3 regions of the Amycolatopsis carbonis genome follow, and region 1 is predicted to be linked to each of the others. Evidence: riboswitches for the same ligand, from Rfam matches in the RefSeq annotation. Region 1 holds a riboswitch; each other region holds the start of a gene.
The links. Region 1 has a riboswitch for cobalamin ahead of QRX50_RS23565 (CbtB domain-containing protein). Riboswitches for the same ligand answer to the same signal wherever they lie in the genome.
Positions count from the first base shown of each region.

Region 1 (3,266 bases):
CGCCGGCGATCCCGGCGAAGGCCGTGAACAACACCTGCTGCGGCAGGTGCGGCGCTCCGGACATGAACGAATCGACGACACCGGCAACAGCGGCGACCACCGCGAGGCCGCACCAAAGCGCGATCACCCGCGCTGCGGGCCGCCATCGTCGGTCCGTGCGGTGGGTTGACCCGTTCATGAGCGGACCTGCGACCCGAATGCACTTCGGCCGGAGTCAGGCCAGCACGCAGTCGCCGCATTTCGGGCCGTCGTGGCGCGGCGCGGCGCGGTAGATGAGGCAGCAGCTGCGGCGGCGGAAGCGGCCGTCCTCGCGGGTGGCGGTGTCGGCGAGGGCGGGCAGGGCTTCCAGGCTGTCGCGGAACCGGTTGATCTCGTCCGTCCACTCCGGACGTTCTTGGCGGAGCATCGTGACCGCGCCGTTGAGGGCGGAGGCGACGTTGCCGCGGCGGATGGTCTCCGAGAGCGAGAACTGCGCGAGCGCGGTGTCCAGGCGGCTCAACGGTCCACGCAGGACTCGACGGTCGAAGAGCGCGACCGGGTCGTCGTCGACGGGCTGGGTTTCGGGCAGCGACAACGGAACGGCGCCGCCGATCGTCGGCTGCCACCACGCGTCGGAGAAGTCGGGGACCACGCCGTCGCCCACGGCGAGCGCGAGGGCGGGCGACAGGAGGCGAGCCGCGATGCCCAGGTGCGTCACGGACGCGGCGACCCGCAGCTCCACCTCGCCACCGCCGGCGGCGAGCACGGCTCGGACCTGCGCCACGCGTTCGCGCAGCACCGGTCCGTCGTCGAGGACTTCGGCCAGCGGACGCCACGACGCCGCCGGCTGGTCACCGGCGGCGTGCGTGTCGAAAGCGAAGAACGGGTTCACGCCGCGGCGGCGACCTTCTCCTTGCGTCCGCCGGAGAGCACGCGCTCGGCCAGCGGGCAGAACACGAGCGCGATCGTCGCCCACAGGATGGCCTGCGCGATCACCGAGTAGAAGCGGAACTCGAAGAGCGTGTCGGCCGGGAAGCCGGGATACACGATGGCGCCCGCCGGGTTTTTCAGTGGCAGCGGCGTCTCGGTCGGCTGCACGCCGTATTCGGCGACATTGGCCGACAGGTGACCCAGCGACGGCAGCAGGGCCATCAGGACCCCCGACACCACGATGAACGCGGCGGCCGCGATCAGCGTCGCGTTCCAGGTGCCGAGCTTCGACGCAATGCGGCGGCCCAGCAGCACGGCGCCGGCCAGGAAGATGATCGAGCCCGCGACCATCGCCAGGTACAGGCCGCTGCGCGCGCCGATCGTCTCCGGGTGCCCGATCGCCGGCGGGTTGGCCGGGTACTTCAGGAACGGCACCAGATACAGGCTCAGGAAACCCGCACCCGCGACCAGGATCGCCAGCACGCGGGCCCGCACCTGCCCGACGCGGCCCAGGCAGACCGTGTACACGACCGCGAACAGCAGGCCCATCGCGACGCCGAAGAGGATCATGCCGACGCCGATGCCGACGTTCGCCTGAACGGCGCGGCTGAACACCTCCGCACCTTCGTGGTCCATCTGCATGCCCGCGGCCTCGTTCAGCGCCTCCTGGGCGGCGTCCCGGCCGGACTCGTAGTCGATGGCGGCCTGGATCTGCGACTCCGCGAAAATGCGCGCGAAGACGAACGCGAGCAGGCCACCCAGCGCGCCGGCAAGGAGGCCGCGCAGGATCAGCTTCTGTTCCATGTTCGGTTGTCCGTTCGTGCGTCAGTGGCAGGGGAAGCCGAGGAAATGACGCGCGTCGTGCACGAACTCGTGAACGTGGGTGTCGCTGCCGAACACCGAGGTGGCGCCCTGGTCGATGCCGATGAAGTAGTACAGCAGCAGCGCTGCCGCCACGCTCAGGCCGAGCCACAGCACGGCCTTCGACACGGGCAGGACGACGGGGGTGGAGCGATCGGCCGGAATGGTGGCCATGTCTGGTTCTCCTTCGGGATGACGCGTCCCTTGCGGGTGGAACAGGTGACGGCTCCTCGACCTGACTCGCCCATCAGCTGCACAACGGGCTCACAGTGGCGCGACCGTGCCGGAATCTCACCGGCTTCTCAGAAGCCGTCACGCGCGCAGAACGCTACGGGGGTGGCCTCGGACCCGTCAATCACCCAACACCGCGACGAAGTGTATTTCGTGCCACTTTGTCCGCTTCCAGTAGCGCCTTCACCCGCACGTGCCCGACATCACCACCCCGAAGGAGCAACGTCGCGGCAGACCGCACCACGCTGTCACGGAAACCCACCTCACCCTCCCGCGAGCCACGACTCGAGGCGACGACGCAGCGTGAAGAACAGCACCAGCGCGGCCACGACGATCGCCCCGCCCAGCCACGCCAGGCCGGTACCCCACAGCCCCGTGTAGTGGTACGACCGGGCCGAGTCGGGCACGGCGGCCGCGATCTCGTCGACCCGGCTCTGGTTCCGCTGCTGTTCGGCCTCGGCCAACCCGTCCGCGGCGAGCCGCTGGACCAGCGCGCCGATCTCCGTCTGCTGCGCGGAGGTGAAGCCGGGAAAGTCCAGCGAGCCACCGAACGAGAGCGGCAACGACGTGCAGGCCATCGCCTCGCCGGTGTCGATGCTCAGGTGCACGTCGAGGTACTCGTCGCAGCTGTCACCCTCGTGGGCGAACTCGATGCGGTAGGCGTCGTCGACGTCGCTGCACTGGGCGCGGTGATCAGGAAACCGAAGCCGGGCAGCAACGCCGCCGCCAGCAGGATCCGCGGGGCGACGCGCGCGAAGGTCCGCCGCAGCGGCACGCGGCTCCACATGGCGCCCAGTCTCCGGGCAGCCGGGCGGAACCGGTCCCCGGCGATCATCCCGCTCGCCGCGGACGACGCGCGTTCCCGACCGCATCAGGGGTCGGCTCGAGCTCGGGCGCACCCCGCACCCCGCACCCGCCCCGGCCGAACCGGTCGCTGGTCCGACCACCGACCGGAAGCCGCCGGACCGACCGCGCGTCTCGACGGCGCCGGTCACGCAGCCAGCTCCCCGCGCGCGCCGAGGAGCGCCAGGCAGCTGGCCCACAGCCGCTGGCTGTCGTTGTCGAGCTTGACGAACCTGATCTGCCCCTCCAGCTGCGCGACGATCGACCGCGCGGCCTCCCGGGTGTCGTCGACGTGCGCGGCACCGCGTTCTCGCGCTTCGACGACGACCGCCCGGACCAGATCCACCTGTGTCTCGAAGATCTCCTGCGGCCGCGGGCGAATCGCTTCGGTCTGGTTGCTCAGCTCCGAGCGCCTCTTTGGA
Region 1 is NZ_CP127294.1:4,757,811-4,761,076, reverse strand. Features, by position in the region: gene QRX50_RS23575 ((2Fe-2S)-binding protein) at 215-871, opposite strand; gene QRX50_RS23570 (CbtA family protein) at 868-1,713, opposite strand; gene QRX50_RS23565 (CbtB domain-containing protein) at 1,735-1,944, opposite strand; cobalamin riboswitch at 1,978-2,099, opposite strand; gene QRX50_RS23560 (hypothetical protein) at 2,265-2,786, opposite strand; gene QRX50_RS23555 (hypothetical protein) at 2,993-3,190, opposite strand.

Region 2 (3,266 bases), 2.7 Mb from region 1:
CAACCCCCGTGCGCCCGGCCACCAGGCACAGCTCGCCTTCCTCCACCAGGAGGTCGACGCCACGCAGCATGGGCGCGGAAGCTCCGTCGTATGTGACGGTGACCTGCGAGAATTCGATCATCGCGCCACCTCCGCAACGGGCCGCGGCCGCGGCGCGAGCCACGCGGGCAACACCGCGATCAACACGGCCAGCGCCGGCAGTAGCGGCAAGGTCGGCCAGGCCGGCGGGCTCACCGACGTGGCCAGCTGGGCCGGAGAGGAAGCCACCAGCAGCCCGGCCGACGCGACGCCGCACAGCACCACCAACGTCTCCGCCAGCCGCCACGGATCGGGCCGGTACGCCGTCCGCCTGATCCGTCGTCCGCCCAGTACGAACCCGGCGGACGCCAGGGCCAGCCCGGCCACCAGCATCGGCACGCCGAGCCAGCTCGCCGACCCGTCGAGCACCCCGTACACGCCGACCGCGACCCCGCACAGCCCCGCCAGCACGCAGGCCGCGATCAGCGCCCGCACGCGCGGCGCGAGGTAACCGCGCCGGCCGTAGCCGCGCGAGTCCATGGCCGCCGCCAGCAGGAGCGAGCGGTCCAACGCGTCCGCCAGCACCGGCACGAAAATCCCCTTCACGAACCTCAGCCCCCGTCCGCGCGCCGCCCGCAGCCGTCGCGCGCGCCGGACCCGCTGCACGCTCTCCACCAGCTGCGGCGCCACCGAAAGCGCCACCGTGACGGCCGTGCTCACCTCGGCCAACGCGCCGGGCACGGCCTTGAGCAGGCGTTTCGGGTTGGCCAGCGCGTTGGCGGCGCCGACGCAGAGCACGATCGTCGCCAGCCGCAGCCCGTCGTAGAACCCGCCGAGCAGTTCCTCCGCCGACGTCGGCCCCAGCAGCTCGATCCCGGCGGCCGCGGCGGGCAACGGGATCGTCGGCAGCGTGAAGAGCACGTGGCCGCCGTCCTCGCCACCGATGAGGATGCGGAACAGCACCCGCGACCCCACGATCACGGCCGCGACCAGCGCGTACACGCGAAAAGCCAGCGCCCAAGGCGCGTCGCCCCGGCGGTTCACCACCACGAACCCGGCCACGGCGATCACCAGCGCGAGCAGCAGCGGGTTGGTGGTGCGGCTGGCGGCGACGGCGAGCGCGAGCGCCCACACCCACCACGCACCCGGGTGCAGAGCCCGCGCGTTACCGGGCAGCACGCCTGCGCCGCAGCCCGACGACCACACCCGCGACGACGAGCACCACGATCACGACGAGCCCGATCACCAGGCTCCACGGGAAGCCACTGCTGCCGGAATCCGCCGACGCGGCCGCGGGAACAGGCGCGTTGGCCTTGCGCACCGGCGCGACCCGCGGCGGCGGGTAGTCCTGGAACGACTTGTTGTGCGCGAACGACCAGCCCTCGAAGCTCCCGGCCGGCGGCTTCCAGCCCTGCACACCGACCTGGCTCGAAGCCCACTTGCCGCCGTCGGTCGCGGTCCAGAAGCTCCACGACGCGCTCTCCGGCGGCATCCCCGAGCACGACTGGTCGGCCGGTTTGCCTTCGATCTTGCAGATCAGCGCCAGGCCGTACTTGCCGACACCCGCGAGGTCGAGGCCCGCGTTCTGCATGGCCGCCACACCGTCGGCCTGCGGCCCGGGCGCGCAGCGGATCAGGGTGTCGCCACCGAGGTCCTGGAAGTCGACGACCACGGTCACACCGGTGGCTTCGGGGCAGTAACCCGCGGTGCCCTTCCCGGGCACGGTCGCGGTGGCGGGACTCGCGCCGGACAGACCGGCGGTGACCAGGAGCGCGGCCACGGCAAGGAGCCGGACTGAAAAGACAGGGCGCCGGGCAGGGAACAACCGCATTGTTGATGAACCTCGCATCGAGTCGGACCACGGCGGGCGATCCGGCTCACGGCCGCGCGGGCGGCCGCTCACGGTTGCGGGTCAGCGCCGGATTCCCACCGGCTTCCCCCGATCGTGGTGTAACGCTGACCGACGTTAACCCACCGGAGGTACCCGCCGGAAGCGGCGCCGGACACACCTACACTTCCGGGCGTGGACGTCGGACAGCTGCGCATCGGCCTCATCGGAACCGGTCCCTGGGCGACCACGGTGCACGCGCCGGGCCTGACCGAACACCCCGGCACCGAGCTCACCGCCGTGTGGGCGCGCCGCGTCACCAGTGCCCGTCCGCTGGCCGAGGCCCACGGCGCCGTCGGCACCGACGACCTCGACGAGCTGTTCTCCCTGGTCGACGCCCTCGCCTTCGCCGTGCCGCCGGCCGTGCAGGCGGAGATCGCGACGCGGGCGGCCGAGGCCGGCAAGCACCTGATCCTCGAGAAGCCCATCGCCGCCGACCTGGCGGGCGCGCAGCGACTGGCCGACGCCGTGGACAAGGCCGGCGTCGCGTCGCTCGTGATGCTCACGCTGCGGTTCTCCCAGCAGACGCGCGAGTGGCTCGACGGCCTCGCCGCCTCGGGCGGCTGGCGTGGCGGTGGCGCGCGCTGGCTGTCGGGCGCGCTGCTCGGCGGGCAGTACTCGACCTCGGCGTGGCGGCTCGACGCGTCCGGCGGCGCGCTCGCCGACATCGGCCCGCACGCGTTCGACCTGCTCGACGCCGCCCTCGGCCGCATCACCGACGTGCTCGCGGCCCACCGCGGCCCCGACGACCTGTGGCAGCTGATGTTCGCCCACGAGGGTGGCGCCACGAGCACCGCGACGCTGTCGCTGCGGCTGCCGGTTCAGCCGACCGTGGTCGAGGTCGCGGTCTACGGCGAGCACGGCTACCGGACACTCGGCCGCAAACCAGGCACCGCTGGGGAGTCCTACACCGCCCTGTTGGACGACTTCGCGGCCATGGTCGCGAGTGGCACGACCACGCACCCGTGCGACGTCCACCGCGGCCTGCACCTGTCCGCGCTCATCGAGAAAGCGCGCGAGCTCGCCGGGTAGTACACAGGCTCGGACCCTTGTTTTCCGTTGTGGACCAAGGCTTTTCACCAAGTCGGCGAAATCCTTCCACAGGGTTGTCCACAGCATCCACTATGGACGGTCCGCGCCTCGACCGAACCACGGGAAGCCGTTTCGCGCCACCGGAAAGATCACCGAATAGTGCGGCCCGCTGAGCATGCCGACTCGAACCGGCAATGCGAAGGTTGATCTTGGGAGGGCGGGAAGAAGCAGTTCGGAGGGGTTCGAGAAGGGAAGCGCATGGGTGCCTTGCTGCGCGCTTTCTGGGGGGTCATCCCGATCACGGCCATCGCGTTGCCGTACGCGCTGC
Region 2 is NZ_CP127294.1:2,019,597-2,022,862, reverse strand. Features, by position in the region: gene QRX50_RS10000 (ABC transporter ATP-binding protein) at 1-121, opposite strand, end outside; gene QRX50_RS09995 (CbiQ family ECF transporter T component) at 118-1,194, opposite strand; gene QRX50_RS09990 (hypothetical protein) at 1,184-1,798, opposite strand; cobalamin riboswitch at 1,864-1,998, opposite strand; gene QRX50_RS09985 (Gfo/Idh/MocA family protein) at 2,042-2,938, shown strand; gene QRX50_RS09980 (VanZ family protein) at 3,197-3,266, shown strand, end outside.
Region 2: another riboswitch for cobalamin. It lies ahead of QRX50_RS09990 (hypothetical protein); the one in region 1 lies ahead of QRX50_RS23565 (CbtB domain-containing protein).

Region 3 (3,266 bases), 3.9 Mb from region 1:
ACGGCACGGTCATCGGCCGCGGGCGCGAGACGTCGCCGTGGAGGATCGGCGGGCGGACGCACCGCGAGCCGTAGGACTGCACCCAGCCGTGCTCGGTCGGGGCGAACCCGGCGAGCTGCTCGGCGAAGTACTGCACCATGTCGTTGCGTTCGGGCTCGCCGTGCACCAGCACGTCGAGGCCCAGCTCCTCCTGCAGCCCCACCACGCGGTCGATCTCGGCGTGCATCTCGGCCACGTACCCGGCTTCCTCCAGCGTGCCCGCGCGGTACGCGGCGCGCGCCTTGCGGACGTCGGTGGTCTGCGGGAACGAGCCGATCGTGGTGGTCGGCAGCGGCGGCAGGCCGAGGGACTCCTGCTGCACGGCCGCGCGTCGCTCGTACGGCTCACGCACGGCGTCCCCGGGCTTCAGCGCCGCCAGCCGCTCGCGCACGGCCGCGTCCAGCGGGTTCGTCGCGCGGTCCGCGGCGGCCGCGCGCGCCGCCGACAGGTCCACCTGCTCGCCGCGCAGCGCCCGCCCGAGCAGAACGACCTCGGCAACCTTCTGGTCGGCGAACGCGAGCCAGCTCTTCAGGCGTGGATCGAGGTTCTCGGCCTCGACGTCGTAGGGCACGTGCAGCAGCGAGCACGACGTCGTGATGCTCACGTGCCGCGCGGTGCCGGCCAGCCGCGCGGCACGTTCCAGCGCGCGGTCCGGGTCGGTGCGCCACACGTTGCGCCCGTCGACGATGCCGGCGAGCACCTCCTTGTCGCGCAACGCGCCTTCCGCGGCCACGGCGTCCACAAAGGACTCGTCGGTGACGAGGTCCACGGCCAGCGCCTCGATGGGGGAGCGGGCGAGCACACCCAGCCCGCGCCCCAGACCGCCGAAGTACCCGGCGACGAGCAGCTTCGGGCGGTCCTGGGCCTTGGCCAGCACGTGGTACGCGCGGGTCAGCGCGTTGAGCCCCTTCGTGGTGCGGTCCCCAGCGAACGCCGGCTCGTCGAGCTGCACCCACTCGACGCCCTCGGCTTTCAGCGAGCTGAGCAGCGCCGCGTAGTCGGGCAGCAGTTCGTCGAGCAGCTCCAGTGGTCGGAAGCCGGGCTGCGTCGCCTTGGCGAGCAGCAGGAACGTGACCGGGCCGACGAGCACCGGCCGCGTCTCGATGCCCAGCTCACGGGCCTCGCGCACCTCGTCGAGCGGCTTCGTGCCCGACAGTGTGAAGCGCGAGCCGGGCCCCAGCTCGGGCACGAGGTAGTGGTAGTTGGTGTCGAACCACTTCGTCATCTCGAGCGCCGGCTCGTCCTGCACGCCGCGCGCGGCGGCGAAGTACGTGTCCAGCGGCGAGAGGCCGAGGCGGGTGAAGCGCTCGGGCAGCGCGCCGAACAGCTCGGCGGTGTCGAGCACCTGGTCGTAGTGGGAAAAGGTGTTGGCGGGGACGGACTCCAGCCCCGCGTCGCGCAGCCGCTGCCAGGCCCGCGCCCGCAGGGTTTTGCCCACCGCGAGCAGCTCCGCCTCGCCGGTGGTGCCCGCCCAGTAGCGCTCCAGGGCGCGCTTGAGCTCCCGGTCCGGTCCGATGCGCGGGTACCCCAGGATCGTGGTGCCGATGGTGTTCACAGGCTCTCTCCTCGCGAGCTCGATCGAGGCGAGCCCGGGCACGCGAAAGCCGCGCTTCGGTCAGGCCTGCTCCCACGGGACCCGGACTCACGCACGCCGTCGGCGCACGTACCACGGGCAGGTCTTCGGACTCGTGGGCGCCGAGCTCGCGCCTACTCACCGTCGCTTCCCGGGCTCACGCCCAGTGCTTGACCACGAAATCGTGGTGACGGCTTTCGTTCCCACTCACCGCTGCGGGGCAGTCCCGGATCCACACCGGGTTCCCTGTTGCCTCGCCAGAGTGTGGTCGCGCGAAAAAAGGCCCGGCCACGCCCTGGCGAACCAGTGGCGTGGCCGAGCCTAGCGCCGGGTGGCACAACGTCCGCCGTGATCCCGGAGACCGGGATCAGGAGTGCGCGATCAGCTTCCGCAGTTGATCAGTCCCAGTCCAGCGCGCCGCCCGACTGGTACTCGATCACGCGGGTCTCGAAGAAGTTCTTCTCCTTCTTCAGGTCCATCGCCTCCGACATCCACGGGAACGGGTTCTCCGTCTCCCCGAAGATCGGCGCGAGGCCGATCTGCTGGGCGCGCCGGTCGGTGATGAAGTGCATGTACTGCTCGCACAGCTGCGCCGAGAGGCCCAGCATGCCGCGCGGCATGGTGTCGCGCGCGTAGCGGACCTCCAGCTCGCACGCATCCTGCAGCATCTGCCGGATCTCCGCCTGGAACTCTTCCGTCCACAGGTGCGGGTTCTCGATCTTGATCTGGTTGATGCAATCGATGCCGAAGTTCAGGTGAATCGACTCGTCGCGCAGGATGTACTGGTACTGCTCGGCGATGCCGACCATCTTGTTGCGCCGGCCGAGCGAGAGGATCTGCGCGAAGCCGGTGTAGAACCACATGCCCTCGAAGATCACGTAGAACGCCACGAGGTCGCGCAGGAACGCCTGGTCGGCCTCCGGCGTGCCGGTCTCGAAGTCCGGGTCCTCGAGGTGCTGGGTGTACTTCAGCGCCCACGCGTCCTTCTCGGAGATGGACGGCACCTCGCGGTACATGTTGAACAGCTCGCCCTCGACCAGGCCGAGGCTTTCGCAGATGTACTGGAAGGTGTGCGTGTGCACGGCTTCCTCGAACGCCTGGCGCAGCAGGTACTGGCGGCACTCGGGGTTGGTGATCTGGCGGTACACCGCGAGCACGATGTTGTTGGCCACCAAGGACTCCGCCGTGGCGAAGAAGCCGAGGTTGCGCTTGAGCATCTGGCGCTCGTCCTCAGTCAGGCCGTCCGGCGACTTCCACAGCGCGATGTCGGCCTGCATGGCGACCTCGGTCGGCATCCAGTGGTTGTTGCACGCGGCGAGGTACTTGTCCCACGCCCAGCGGTATTTCATGGGCAGCAGCTGGTTCACGTCGGCGCGCGCGTTGATCATGCGCTTGTCGTCGACGTTGATCCGGGCGGCACCGACCTCGATCTCGCCGAGGCCGGTGGCCGTGGTCTCCACGTTGGTCATCAAGAGGCTCCAAGAAAAGGCTCGTGTGCGGCGAGGCCGGTTTCAGCCGGCCTCGCCGCACACGAGGAGGTCACTGGCAGGCTTCGCAGTCGGGGTCGTCGATGCGGCAGGCGGCGCCTTCGGTCGCGACGAAGTCGATGTCGTCGACCTTCGGCATTTCCTTCGGCTCGGCGGGCTTGGCGGCC
Region 3 is NZ_CP127294.1:8,634,469-8,637,734, reverse strand. Features, by position in the region: gene metE (5-methyltetrahydropteroyltriglutamate--homocysteine S-methyltransferase) at 1-1,594, opposite strand, end outside; cobalamin riboswitch at 1,705-1,922, opposite strand; gene QRX50_RS42635 (ribonucleotide-diphosphate reductase subunit beta) at 2,011-3,081, opposite strand; gene QRX50_RS42630 (ribonucleoside-diphosphate reductase subunit alpha) at 3,152-3,266, opposite strand, start outside.
Region 3: another riboswitch for cobalamin. It lies ahead of metE (5-methyltetrahydropteroyltriglutamate--homocysteine S-methyltransferase); the one in region 1 lies ahead of QRX50_RS23565 (CbtB domain-containing protein).